DNA from 2 places in the Pseudomonas sp. M5A4_2d genome. Region 2 is predicted to be linked to the other one. Evidence: riboswitches for the same ligand, from Rfam matches in the RefSeq annotation. Region 2 holds a riboswitch; the other holds the start of a gene.
The links. A riboswitch is a leader RNA that binds a small molecule or an ion and turns the genes downstream of it on or off. The one in region 2 is predicted to bind manganese.

Region 1: it holds a riboswitch for manganese, as region 2 does, so the genes downstream of both, mntP (manganese efflux pump MntP) here and ACLBW8_RS17530 (TMEM165/GDT1 family protein) in region 2, are expected to answer to the same signal.

The regions. Positions count from the first base shown of each region.
Region 1 covers NZ_JBKEZW010000006.1:228,598-234,845, forward strand. The annotation lists gene ACLBW8_RS16360 (NAD(P)H-quinone oxidoreductase) at 1-315, opposite strand, end outside; gene ACLBW8_RS16365 (DoxX family protein) at 490-876, shown strand; gene ACLBW8_RS16370 (alpha/beta fold hydrolase) at 1,125-1,943, opposite strand; gene ACLBW8_RS16375 (NAD(P)-dependent alcohol dehydrogenase) at 2,091-3,158, shown strand; gene mntP (manganese efflux pump MntP) at 3,297-3,860, opposite strand; yybP-ykoY riboswitch at 3,871-4,040, opposite strand; gene scpB (methylmalonyl-CoA decarboxylase) at 4,071-4,853, opposite strand; gene ACLBW8_RS16390 (LuxR C-terminal-related transcriptional regulator) at 4,996-5,568, opposite strand; gene ACLBW8_RS16395 (acetyl-CoA acetyltransferase) at 5,698-6,248, shown strand, end outside.
Region 2 covers NZ_JBKEZW010000007.1:111,542-117,789, forward strand. The annotation lists gene fabB (beta-ketoacyl-ACP synthase I) at 1-180, shown strand, start outside; gene ACLBW8_RS17515 (LysE family translocator) at 1,111-1,743, opposite strand; gene ACLBW8_RS17520 (2-hydroxyacid dehydrogenase) at 1,828-2,793, shown strand; gene ACLBW8_RS17525 (methyltransferase) at 2,824-3,822, shown strand; yybP-ykoY riboswitch at 3,873-3,994, shown strand; gene ACLBW8_RS17530 (TMEM165/GDT1 family protein) at 4,083-4,667, shown strand; gene ACLBW8_RS17535 (M48 family metallopeptidase) at 4,794-5,612, opposite strand; gene ACLBW8_RS17540 (SOS response-associated peptidase) at 5,803-6,248, opposite strand, start outside.

The DNA.
Region 1 (6,248 bases), on a different contig from region 2:
GGCGCAAAACTGCGCATAGCCACCGCCGTTGGTCAGGGCGCAGACCTTGTCGCCCACGCTGTAGTCGGTCACGCCGTCGCCCAGTGCGACCACTTCACCGGCCACTTCCAGGCCGGGGATCGGGTTCATGCCGGGTTTCATCGGGTACTTGCCGGCGCGCTGCAGGGCGTCAGGGCGATTGACCCCGGCGGCATGCACGCGAATCAGGATTTCACCAGCGCCTGCCACGGGCACGTCGGCTCGGCGTGGTTGCAGGACTTCCGGGCCGCCGGGGGCGGTGATTTCGATCAGGGTCATTTCTTTGGGCAGGGTCATCGTGCAATTCCTTTAACCGGGAGCGTATGGAGTGGGACCACAGTACGCGAGCGTTGATTCAACCGGAACGCTGTCATGTCAGCACATGCCTGCAAGTCTACCGGCGTCTGTGCCGACACAATCGCACCGGCTCCGGCGCACAGGCGCCGGGGGATTCTACGGGGACAGGCATTTATGAACGAATCAAAGTACCAGGCTCTGGGGCTGTTGTTTCTGCGCGTCAGCGGCGCGGTGTTTCTGATGTGGGTACATGGTTTGCCCAAGCTGCTGCACTACAGCGACCAATTGGCGTTGATCGAAGACCCGTTTCACCTCGGCGCCCACGTCACGCTGTGCCTGGCGATTGTTGCCGAAGTGCTGTGCCCGCTGCTGATCATCGTCGGTGTGCGGGTGCGCCTGGCGTGCTTGCCGATCCTGGCCGTGCTGTGGGTGGCCTTGCTGGTGGTGCATCCGCAATGGACTTTGTTTGAGGGGCAGTTTGGCTGGCTGCTACTTATTATCTTCACCAGCATTCTGATCGCAGGACCGGGTCGGTTGGCGCTCAGCCAGCGGTATGCCTGAATAAAAAAAGGCCGGGCAAGCCCTAATGCCAGTCAGTTAAGCGCAGATCTCCTGTGGGAGCGGCGGTGCGACGATTCGACTTGCTCGCGAAAGCGGTGGGTCAGTCAACATCAATGTTTGCTGGGCCGACGTCTTCGCGGGCAAGCCCGCTCCCACATTTGATCTTCGCTGCATTGAGCATTTCAGTTCGCTTAACTGACTGGCATTAGGGCAAGCCCGGCCAACAAGGAGCGGGTGGTTCAGCCGTTTCAGCGCTTCAGGAATGCCAGCAAGTCTTCGTTCAACTGCTGAGTATGCGTGGCCGCAAAACCGTGCGGCGCATCCTTGTACACTTTCAGTTGCGCGCCCTTGATCATCTCGGCTGCCACTTTGCCGGTGGTCTCGAAGGGTACGACCTGGTCGCCGTCACCGTGAATCACCAGGGTCGGCACGTCGATCTTGGCCATGTCAGGGCGGAAGTCGGTTTGCGAGAACACGGTGACGCAATCAACAGTCGACTTGAGCGACGCCAGCAACGCGATTTGCAGGGTCTGGGTCAGTACGCCCTCGGAGACTTTCTGCCCCTTATTGATGCCATAGAACGTCGGGTTGAAGTCGGCGATGAATTGCGCGCGATCTTTCAGTAGCCCGGCCTTGATGCCGTCGAACACTTCGGTCGGCACGCCCTGCGGGTAATCCGGTTTCTGGCCGAAGATCGGCGTTACGGCGCCCAGCAATACCAGGCCGGTCACGCGAGCCGTGCCATGGCGTGCGATGTAGCGTGCCACGTCGCCGCCACCCATGGAGAAACCCACCAGGGTCACGTCCTTGAGGTCCAGGTGTTCGATCAGTTGGGCAATATCGTCGGCGAAGGTGTCATAGTCGTTACCGGTCCACGGCTGGTCCGAACGGCCGAAACCACGGCGGTCGAACGCAATGGTGCGAAAGCCACGGCTGCTCAGGTATTCCATCTGGTATTCCCACATGTCGGCATCCAACGGCCAGCCATGGCTGAACAGCACGGGCTTACCGCTGCCCCAGTCCTTGAAATAGATCTGGGTACCGTCTTTGGCAACGAATGTACTCATGGAAAACGCCTCGCGTGTCGGGGGGGAAATGTCAGCCTCACTATTGCGTTAAACCGGACGAAGGGCTTGTACGGATGTGCTCGGTTGAACGGTTCAGCGTCTATATTGGTCCACTGATCTCTACCGTCAGTTCAACAGGTGAACCAAATGGCCAAGACTTACAGCTACGCCGCTCGGGATTCCAAGGATGCGCTCAAACCCTTTACCTTTGAGCGCCGTGCGCCAGGGGCGGATGACGTCCAGATCGATATCCTCTACTGCGGCGTATGCCACTCCGACCTGCACACCGCGCGCAATGAGTGGCACAACACCTTGTACCCGTCGGTGCCCGGCCATGAGATTGTCGGCCGCGTGACAGCGGTCGGTGCCAACGTGACGAAATTCAAGGTGGGTGACCTGGCCGGCGTCGGTTGTATGGTCGACAGCTGCCAGCACTGCGCCTCCTGCGCCGAAGGCGAGGAGCAATACTGCGAGAACGGTTTTACCGGCACCTACAACGGCCCGGTGTTTGGTGGGGAAAACACGTTCGGAGGCTACTCGGACACTATCGTGGTCAAGGAGAAGTTCGTCCTGCGCATCTCCCATGACGATGCCAACCTGGCGGCGGTGGCGCCGCTGCTGTGCGCCGGCATCACCACCTACTCGCCGTTGCACCATTGGAAGGTGGGCCCCGGCAAGAAAGTCGGCGTGGTCGGCCTCGGTGGGCTGGGGCATATGGCGGTGAAGATCGCGCATGCCATGGGGGCCCATGTCACGCTGTTCACCACCTCACCGAACAAACGCGAAGATGGCCTGCGCCTGGGCGCCGATCAGGTCGTGGTGTCGAAGAACCCCGACGAAATGGCCAAGGTCGTCAACAGCCTGGACTTCATCCTCAACACGGTTGCCGCGCCGCATAACCTTGATCCTTTCCTCAACCTGCTCAAGCGTGACGGCACCATGACCCTGGTCGGCGCCCCCGACAGCCCGCACCCGTCGCCCACGGTATTCAACCTGATCTTCAAGCGCCGCAGCCTTGCCGGCTCGTTGATCGGTGGTATCCAGGAAACCCAGGACATGCTGGATTTCTGCGCCAAGCACAAGATTGTCTCGGACATCGAGATGATCGATATCCAGGGCATCAATGAGGCGTATGAGCGGATGCTCAAGGGCGATGTGAAGTATCGCTTCGTGATTGATATGGAGAGTTTGAAGAAGGAAAGCCACGCGGCTTAAACGCAATCGCTAAACCACTGAAGATCTAATGTGGGAGCGGGCTTGCTCGCGAAAGCAGTGTGCCAGTCGATGAATATTCTGACTGACACCGCGCTTTCGCGAGCAAGCCCGCTCCCACATTTCGTTTCGTGCAGGTCTTCAGGCCGACAAGTGCTCATACAAAATCGTCGCACCCACCAGCATCAGCACCACGCCACCGACCATCTCGGCGCGCTTGCCGACCACCGTCCCCAGCACTCGACCGAGCATCATGCCGAGGGTCACCATGGTCATGGTCGCAAGGCCTATCGCCGCTGAAGCCAGCAGAATATTCACGTCGACAAATGCCAGGCCCACACCCACCGCCATTGCGTCGATGCTGGTCGCAAATGCCGTCACGGCGAGGATCATGAACGAATGCTGAGTGGGTTTTTCAACCTCGTCATCATCCGGCTTGAGCCCGTTGTAGATCATGTGCAAGCCCAGCGCGACCAGCAGGGTAAAGGCGATCCAGTGGTCCCAGCTTTCTACCCAGCGCGTGGCGGCATGGCCGATAGCCCAGCCGATCATCGGCGTGATGGCTTCGATCACGCCAAAGATCAAGCCGGCGCGCAGGGCTTCGGTCAGGCGTGGTTTGTGCAGGCTGGAGCCTTTGCCGATGGCCGCCGCAAAGGCGTCCGTGGACATGGCAAGGGCGAGAAGAATGAGGGAAATGGGGTTCACGGTAAGGCTTCCAGTCGGGCTGTATGAGTCAACGACACAACCACACGCCCGACGTTAGGCATGGATGTGTCGCTGGTCTCACCAACCTAAACGGTGTTCGTACCACGGCAGGTTGCCGAATATGTTGATACGAACGCTTCTGCACGGGTCAGAAGCCGGTTACTCCCCAACGAAGCGCAGCATCCTAGACGATCAAATATGAAAAAACTGTCAACGCCCTTCAAACGCCGGTGGGCGACGTTCGGCAAATGCTGCCAGCCCTTCACCAAAATCTGCACTGGCGCAGGCCTGGCGGCGCAGTTCGGCGATCTGCTCCATGGCCTGCACGGGTATGGGTTGCAGGTCTTCGAGAATGCGCAATTGCTCCTTCACCGCCTGAATCGCCAACGGCGCCTTGGCGGCGATGCCTTGGGCGATTTCCAGGGCGGTGGCTTCCAGGGCCTCGGTGGGTACCAGGCGGTTGATCACGCCAAAGCGTTCGGCGCGTTCGGCGTCGAGTTTCTGCGCGCAGAAGAACAGTTCCTTGAGCACATGAATCGGCAGGTTGTTGAAGAACCGCAGCAGGCCGCTGGTGGTATAGGGCAAGCCGATGTTGGCCGGGGTCATGGCGAAGCTGGCGCTGTGGTCGGCCACCACCATGTCGCAGCTCATGGCCAGGTCGACGGCGCCGCCCCAGGCCGAGCCCGAAATCGCCGCGATCACCACGCCGGGGTAGGCGCGGATTCGCCGCAGTACTTGCTCCAGCGGTTTGCCATAGGCAACGGGGTCGCGGTCGCGGGCCACTTCGCCAATATCATGGCCGGCGCTCCACACCGTCTGGCCGACGTCGGCACCGAGAATCACCACGCCGATGTGCTGGGCGGCGAGGGTGACCAGGCTTTCATCCAGGCTGTCGAGCAAGTGCGCACTGAGGGCATTGCGCTGAGTGGGGTTGCTGAAGGTCAGGCGTGCGATGCGCGTGTCGATAAGGTTGAGCGTCACAGTGGCAGTCATGATGCGGTTCCTGCTGAACATTCGGATGGGCTGGCCTGCACGAGCACGTTGGCCTTGAGCAGGCTCCGTACGGACGCCGGCTCAAAGCCCGCTTCGCGCAATACCTCGACGCTGTGTGCGCCGGGCAACGGCGGTGGCCGCGTCACGCCACCATAATAATTTTCGACACCAACTCCACCACCGTCTTGGCCTGCAACTTCCTCATCAACCGTGCCCGATGCACTTCCACTGTGCGGTGGGAAATCGCCAGGCGCAGGGCGATTTCCTTGGATTTGAGGCCGTTGACGATGTGCATGGCAATTTCCCGCTCCCGGGGCGTGAGGTCGCCGGTGCCCTGGTGGGTGCGATCGAGGCGTTCGAAGTGCCAGATCATCAGCTTGAACGGGTCTTTGGGCGTGAGCGTGTAGCCGTGGGACTTGGCCCAGAACACTTCGCCGCTTTTGTGCTGCATGAAACGTTCGTCGGAGTAGCGGCCGTTTTCACTGTCCAGCAACCAATCGTGGCTGCGCTTGCCGATGGCGTGGTAGTCAGCCTGGGAGGGGTAGATCAGCAGGGTCAGTTGGTTGACCAACGCGTCGCGCGAATAGCCGAACAACTGCAGGAATGCTTCGTTGCAGTCGACGATCACACGGTTGCTGGTGACCAGTTGCGGTGCGGGGGACAGCTGGAACGCCAGGCGCCCGATATCTTGGAGTTGTTGTGCAAACACAGTCATTGGGCATCCTGCCTCGTTGTTTTTCTCACCTCGGGCTACTTATCCATGTAAGTAGTTACACGAATTGGCGCCGGCCCAGTGGTGGGTCATTGTAAGGAATGTCCGTATCAAGAACAGAAGAAATTGATTATGCCTGCTGATTGCGTCTCCATTGTTGCCGCCGGTCATTCGCGTTTTGGTCGCCTGGAAGGCACCACCCTTGAAGACCTGATCGTGCAGGTCACCCGCGAAGCCCTCACGGATGCGGCGATTGACGCGTCAGAAATCGATGCGTTGTTTCTGGGCCACTTCAACTCGGGGCTGGTGCCTGACGGGTTCGCCTCTTCGCTGTTGTTGCAGGCCGACCCCGGCCTGCGCTTCAAACCGGCCACCCGCTGTGAAAACGCCTGCGCGTCCGGCTCGGCGGCGATCCAGGCCGGGATCAATGCGATCCTGTCCGGCAGCGCGGAACTGGTGTTGGTGGTGGGCGCCGAAAAGATGGCCCACACCTCCACCGCCGAGGTCACCCAAGCCTTGGCCGGCGCCGGCTATCAGAATGACCCGGCCGAAGCCGGCATGAGTTTCCCGCAACTGTTCGGTCGGGCTGCCCGGCAATATGCCGAGCGCTACCATTGCCCGCTGGGCTCGATGGCGGCCATCGCCACCAAGAACCACTCCAATGCCATGGCCAACCCGTTGGC
Region 2 (6,248 bases):
ATGGAAGGCAACTTCATGGCCGGTTCGGCCAACATCGAAGAGATCGACCCGGTCGTTGCCGATATGCCGATCCTGACCAAGACCGTTGAAAACGTCAAAATCGACACCGTGATGAGCAACAGCTTCGGCTTCGGTGGCACCAACGCCACCCTGGTACTGAAACGCTGGCAGGGCAAGTAAGCCCCGCAGGTTGATCATGTAAAAAAGCCCCGACTGGTTCGGGGCTTTTTTATGGGCAACTGAAAAGGTGAGACCGAGTCGCCCGCATTGCAGCATAGGTATCTACACATCTTTTTTTACGGGTTGAGTGCTGTGGTTGTTGGGGGGGCGCTGAGTACATATCCGTTGTTTGGGTTACGGCTGACATGGGTTCCGGCATCACGAAGCGGGCCGCCGCGACGGGCCGTCCCTGCCCCGTCGCGGCTAAACCGGCGTCCTGCCGGTTTACCCGCTCCGTAATACCTCCGTTCGGCCAGCGTGGTTAACGGGGCGCCTAAGATCAAAATTAACAGCAGATCAAAATCTAAAGCAGAGCACGGCGGCCTGGTAGCCGACCTGATCTTGGAAACTGAACCCAATCAAATGTGGGAGCGGGCTTGCTCGCGAAAACGGTGTGTCAGTTACAAATAAGTTGACTGACACACCGCATTCGCGATGCAAGTCGAATCGTCGCACCGCCGCTCCCACATTTGGAACTCACTTCATCCGGTAAAAGTGGTGTTGCTGTGCTGTTGCCCTGCTTTCGCTTCTACCACTCAGGTCAGCTTTCAGGCCGCCGTGCTCTGCTTTTGATCTGCTGTTGATCTTGATCTGACAGGCCCCGTTAACCACGATGGCCGAACGCAGGCTTGAATCCGTGGGTAACCCGGCAGGACGCCGGGTTAGCCGCGATGGGCCAAGGATGGCCCATGGCGGCGGCCCACGGATTCAAGCCGGAGTGAGGGCATGCCGAGCCTGGGCGAGGCACCGAGTGGTGGGGCAAAGCGTTTTTTGGTTACTTTTTTAGGCGCTTTGTAAAAAAGTGACCCGCCGTAAGGGCGGAACCCTAAGCAGCCGTTACCGCAGCAACGGATATGCCCCCCATCTACCCCACCCAAAAAAAACCATGCCTCATTTCATGCTGGTAAACGCAAGCTTCACACCAATAGCAATCAACACCGCCCCCATGGTCCGATCAAACCAGTGCCCCATACGCGCAAACCCAGCCCGCACGCGCTGCTGGCTGAACAACATGGCCACCAGGCAGAACCACACAGCCGTCGCCACAGCCAGGTACACCCCATAACCGGCCTGAATCGCCAACGGCGTGTGCGGATTAATCACCACGGTAAACAGCGACAGAAAGAACAGCGTGGCCTTGGGGTTCAAGCCATTGGTCACAAAACCTGCAGTAAACGCCCCACGCGCAGTGCGTTCGCCCACTTCACGGTGCAACTCGCCCTCGGCCACGGGCTTGGCCGGTTGCGCGCGCAACGCCTTGAAGCCGATGTACAGCAAGTACGCCGCCGCCGCCCATTTCAGCGCATTGAACAGCACAATCGACTGGGACACGATCAAGCCAATCCCGAGCAACGAGTAACCCACGTGCAGGAAAATCGCCGAACCAACACCCAGCGCGGTCCAGGTTCCGGCGCGACGGCCATGGGTCACACTCTCGCGCACCACCACGGCGAAATCCGGACCGGGACTGGCCACCGCCAACAAGTGAATCAAGGCTACGGTCAAAAACTCGGCGGCGTACATACTCACTCCAGTAAGTAACTGATTATTTCATCTGATAGGCTCGGGAGATTACGCCTTCGAACCCTGTCGCAAAAGGTACAGTTGATGACGAACAATCGCCGCGCCGTCTTCCTTGATCACCCGTCCCTGGACCTGGGGGACCTGGACCTCAGCGAATTGCGCAACAGCTTCAGCGACCTGCAGCTATACGCACACACCACGCCGCAAAACGTGGTCGAACGCTTGCAAGGCGCCCAGGTAGTCATCAGCAACAAGATCGCCCTGAACACCGAAACCCTGGAGGCCTGCCCCGAGCTCAAGCTGATCCTTGTATCGGCCACCGGCACTAACAACGTCGACCTCGCCGCCGCCCGCGCCCATGGCATTACCGTGAGCAACTGCCAGGGCTACGGCACGCCGTCGGTGGCGCAACACACGATCATGCTGTTGCTCAACCTGGCGACACGCTTGAACGACTACCAACGGGATGTCGCCGCAGGCAAGTGGCAAGAGGCCAAGCAGTTCTGTCTGCTGGACTACCCGATCGTCGAGTTGGAGGGCAAAACCCTTGGCCTGCTCGGCCATGGCGAACTGGGCAGCGCCGTGGCGCGACTGGCCGAGGCCTTTGGCATGCGCGTGGTGCTGGGCGCAATTCCCGGGCGCCCTGCCCGCGCCGACCGCGTGCCGCTGGATGAATTGCTCACGCAGGTCGACGCGCTCACGCTGCACTGCCCGCTCAATGAACACACCCGCGACTTTATCGGCGCCCGCGAACTGGCGCTGCTCAAACCTGGCGCGTTTATCGTCAATACGGCGCGCGGCGGCTTGATCAACGAACAGGCGCTGGCGGACGCTTTGCGCAGTGGCCATCTGGGCGGCGCGGCAACCGACGTACTGAGCGTGGAGCCACCCGTGCAGGGCAACCCGCTGCTGGCTGGCGACATTCCTCGGCTGATCGTCACCCCCCACAACGCCTGGGGCAGCCGCGAAGCGCGGCAACGAATCGTCGGCCAATTGGCCGAAAACGCTCGAGGCTTTTTCAGCGGCGCCCCGCTGCGTGTCGTCAGTTGATAAACTGCGCCCCTTTTCAAGGAGCAGACCATGGATCCGCGCAGTGAAGTACTGCTTCGTCAGGCCGAACTTTTTCAAGGCAACCTGCTGCTGGTAGGGTTGCCCGCCGACGATTTGCTCGGCCGCCTGCCCAATGCTCACGGCTGGTGCTGGCATGCCGGTGACCAGGCCGCGCTCGACGCACGCTTCCCCGAGCGCAGCCTGTTCGGCGTGAACGTGCCCGAGCGCGCGTTTGATGCGGCGGTGATTTTCCTGCCCAAGTCCAAGGACCTCACCGACTACCTGCTCAACGCCGTGGCCGCGCGCCTGCCCGGCGCCGAGCTGTTTCTGGTCGGGGAGAAAAAAGGCGGTATCGAAAGCGCCGCCAAACAGATGACCCCTTTCGGCAAGCCACGCAAGCTCGATAACGCGCGGCATTGCCAGCTGTGGCAGGTCACCGTGGCCAATGCCCCCCAAGCGATCGAGCTGGAGAGCCTGGCACAGGTGTTCGAGGTGCCACTGGCCGAGGGGCCGCTCAAGGTAGTGAGCCTGCCGGGCGTGTTCAGCCACGGTCGCCTGGATCGCGGCACCGAGCTGTTGCTCGAGCATTTGGACAAACTGCCCAGCGGGCACTTGCTGGACTTCGGTTGCGGCGCGGGCGTGCTGGGGGCGGCGGTCAAACGTCGCTACCCGCACAACACCGTGACGATGCTGGACGTGGATGCATTCGCCGCTGCCAGCAGTCGCCTGACCCTGGCGGCCAATGGCCTGGAAGCCGAGGTGCTGACCGGTGACGGCATCGACGCCGCGCCGATGGGTTTGAACGCGATTTTGAGCAACCCACCGTTCCATGTCGGGGTGCACACGGATTATTTCGCCACCGAAAATCTGCTGCGAAAAGCCGCGAAACACCTGGCAAAAGGCGGCGAACTTCGCCTGGTGGCCAACAGCTTCCTCAAGTACCAACCGTTGATCGAAGAGCACTTGGGCATCTGTGCGATCAAGGCCGAGGGCAATGGTTTCCGCATCTACCGTGCCAAACGCGGCTGATGGCTTTTTGAAAAAGAAGGCTTGCCGAATGGGTTTTGCCTAGGCAGAATCCGCTCCGTCCTAGGGGAGTAGTCTCCCACGAGCGCCACGCTCGTCCGGCATACGTCAACATACTTGGTCAGCAGACCATGGCGTATGCGACCCAGGAGTCCGCACAGACGGACCGGGGTTTGACAAGACCTATGACACGCACACCTTACCCGGGGCGGGAAGGCTGTACGTGTCATAGCCGTGTCGACCCGCCCCTGGAAACCTACCTGATGCTGGATTCATTACTCGTTCCTACCGCAATCGTTGCCTTGGCCGAAATCGGCGACAAGACGCAGCTGCTCGCACTCATCCTGGCCGCACGCTTTCGCAAACCCTGGCCGATCATCGCCGGCATTGTCGCCGCGACCCTGGCCAACCATGCGGCCGCCGGTGCCGTGGGGGCCTGGTTCGGCAGTTTCTTCTCGGATGCGGTGTTGCACTGGATTCTCGCGGCGAGTTTCTGTGCCACCGCGCTGTGGACCCTGGTGCCGGACAAACTCGACGATGACGAAGCCAGTACCACACGCAAGTTCGGGCCTTTCCTGACCACGCTGATTGCGTTCTTCCTTGCGGAAATCGGTGACAAGACGCAAATCGCCACGGTGATGCTGGCGGCGCAGTATCCGGAGTTGTGGCTGGTGATTATCGGCACCACCCTGGGCATGCTGATTGCGAACGTGCCGGTGGTCTTGGCGGGGAATTTCGCGGCAGAGAAACTGCCGCTGACGTTGATTCGTCGACTGGCGGCTACGGCGTTTTTCGTCCTGGCAGTGGTGGCGGTTTACAAGGCCATGCAAAGCAGCGGCTGGTTGTAAACCCAATCAAATGTGGGAGCGGGCTTGCTCGCGAAGGCGGCGGTCCAGTCAAAGATTTACCGACTGATACTGCGCATTCGCGAGCAAGCCCGCTCCCACATTTAGATCTTCACAAGCCTTGAAATATCAGGATTTTTTGGCCTGTTGATAGAGCGGCATCACCTTCGGAATCGCCGCCTGCAACGAGGCGATCCGACTGTCGGAAGCCGGGTGCGTGCTCATGAACTCAGGTGGCGCGCCTTCCGAAGCCTTGGCCATCTTGTTCCACAACGTGATGGCCGCGTTTGGGTTGTAGCCAGCCCGGGCCGAAAGCTCCAGCCCGATCAGGTCCGCTTCGTTTTCGTTGGCGCGGCTGTTCGGCAAGGTCATGCCGTAGTTGGCAACCGTATCGGCTAAAGCCAGGCTGTCCTGGCCCAACCCGAACAAGGCACCAGCGCCCTGCTTGGCCATTTGGATGCCGTAGGCCTTGGACATGGCTTCACGCCCGTGTTCGCGCAACGCGTGGGCGATTTCATGGCCCATCACCGCAGCCAACTCGTCATCGGTAAGCTTGAGGTTGTCGATCAACGCGCTGTACACAAAAATCTTGCCGCCAGGCCCGCAGTTGGCGTTCATCTCATCGCTTTTGATCAGGTTCACTTCCCACTTCCACTGCGCCGCATCCGGGCGGAAGGTCGGTGCCTGGGCGATCAGACGATTGGCAATCGCCTGCACGCGCTTGGCGTTGGCGCTGGTTTTGTCCAGCATGCCTTTGCCACTCGCCTCCCCCAGCGTCTGCTGATAGGACTGGGCGTACATCTGGTCGACTTCCTGGCTCGATAGCATGCTGAACATGTACTGCTTGCGCTCTACCCCGACGGCACCGCCGTTGGTGGTGTTTACCGACTGGCAACCAGCCAGCAGCATCGCTGCACTGAGTACGCTTACCGCCAATGACTTCTTCATCAACACTCTCCCTGGAAACCTGGCGCGTATCGTAGGCGGTCGTGTGTATCTGCGCCAGATACACAAGACGTGTAACCACCAACTTTCAGATACATCCCACACGCCTACAGCGGAGGCGGGTCATCCCGTTCAAGGTTTAGCGGTTTGCGGTGGTGTTGAGGCCGGTGAATCCAACCTGCAACCACAAGGCTTAAGCCGGCGTCAGGCACTCGGGCCCATTCAACTTCGGGTCATTCACCATGTTGGCCAGGACCCGCTCGCGCAATGCGACGGGCTCGCTGGCCAGCAAGCCTTGCAACACATGCAAGGGGGTCTCTGGATTCAACCAGGCCTCCTGCCCCGCCGCGTCGAGAATCAACGGCCGCCGCTGACTCTGCGCGGCCTGGGTCACCACTGCCGTGCTCAGCCACACCTGCTCCTGCACCGGATACGCCTCCCAGATGGCCGCAAAAAACAGCGTCGAGCCTTCACCCGGCGTCAGCCAGTAAGGACGCTTGCGTTGGGTGCCACGCCATTCGTAAAAACCATTGGCCGGCAGCAGGCAACGGCGCTGGCGAAAGGCTTCGCGAAACATCGGTTGCTCCGCCAGGGTTTCGGCGCGGGCATGGGCCGGAGTGCGGGAAAGGTCGGTCAGCC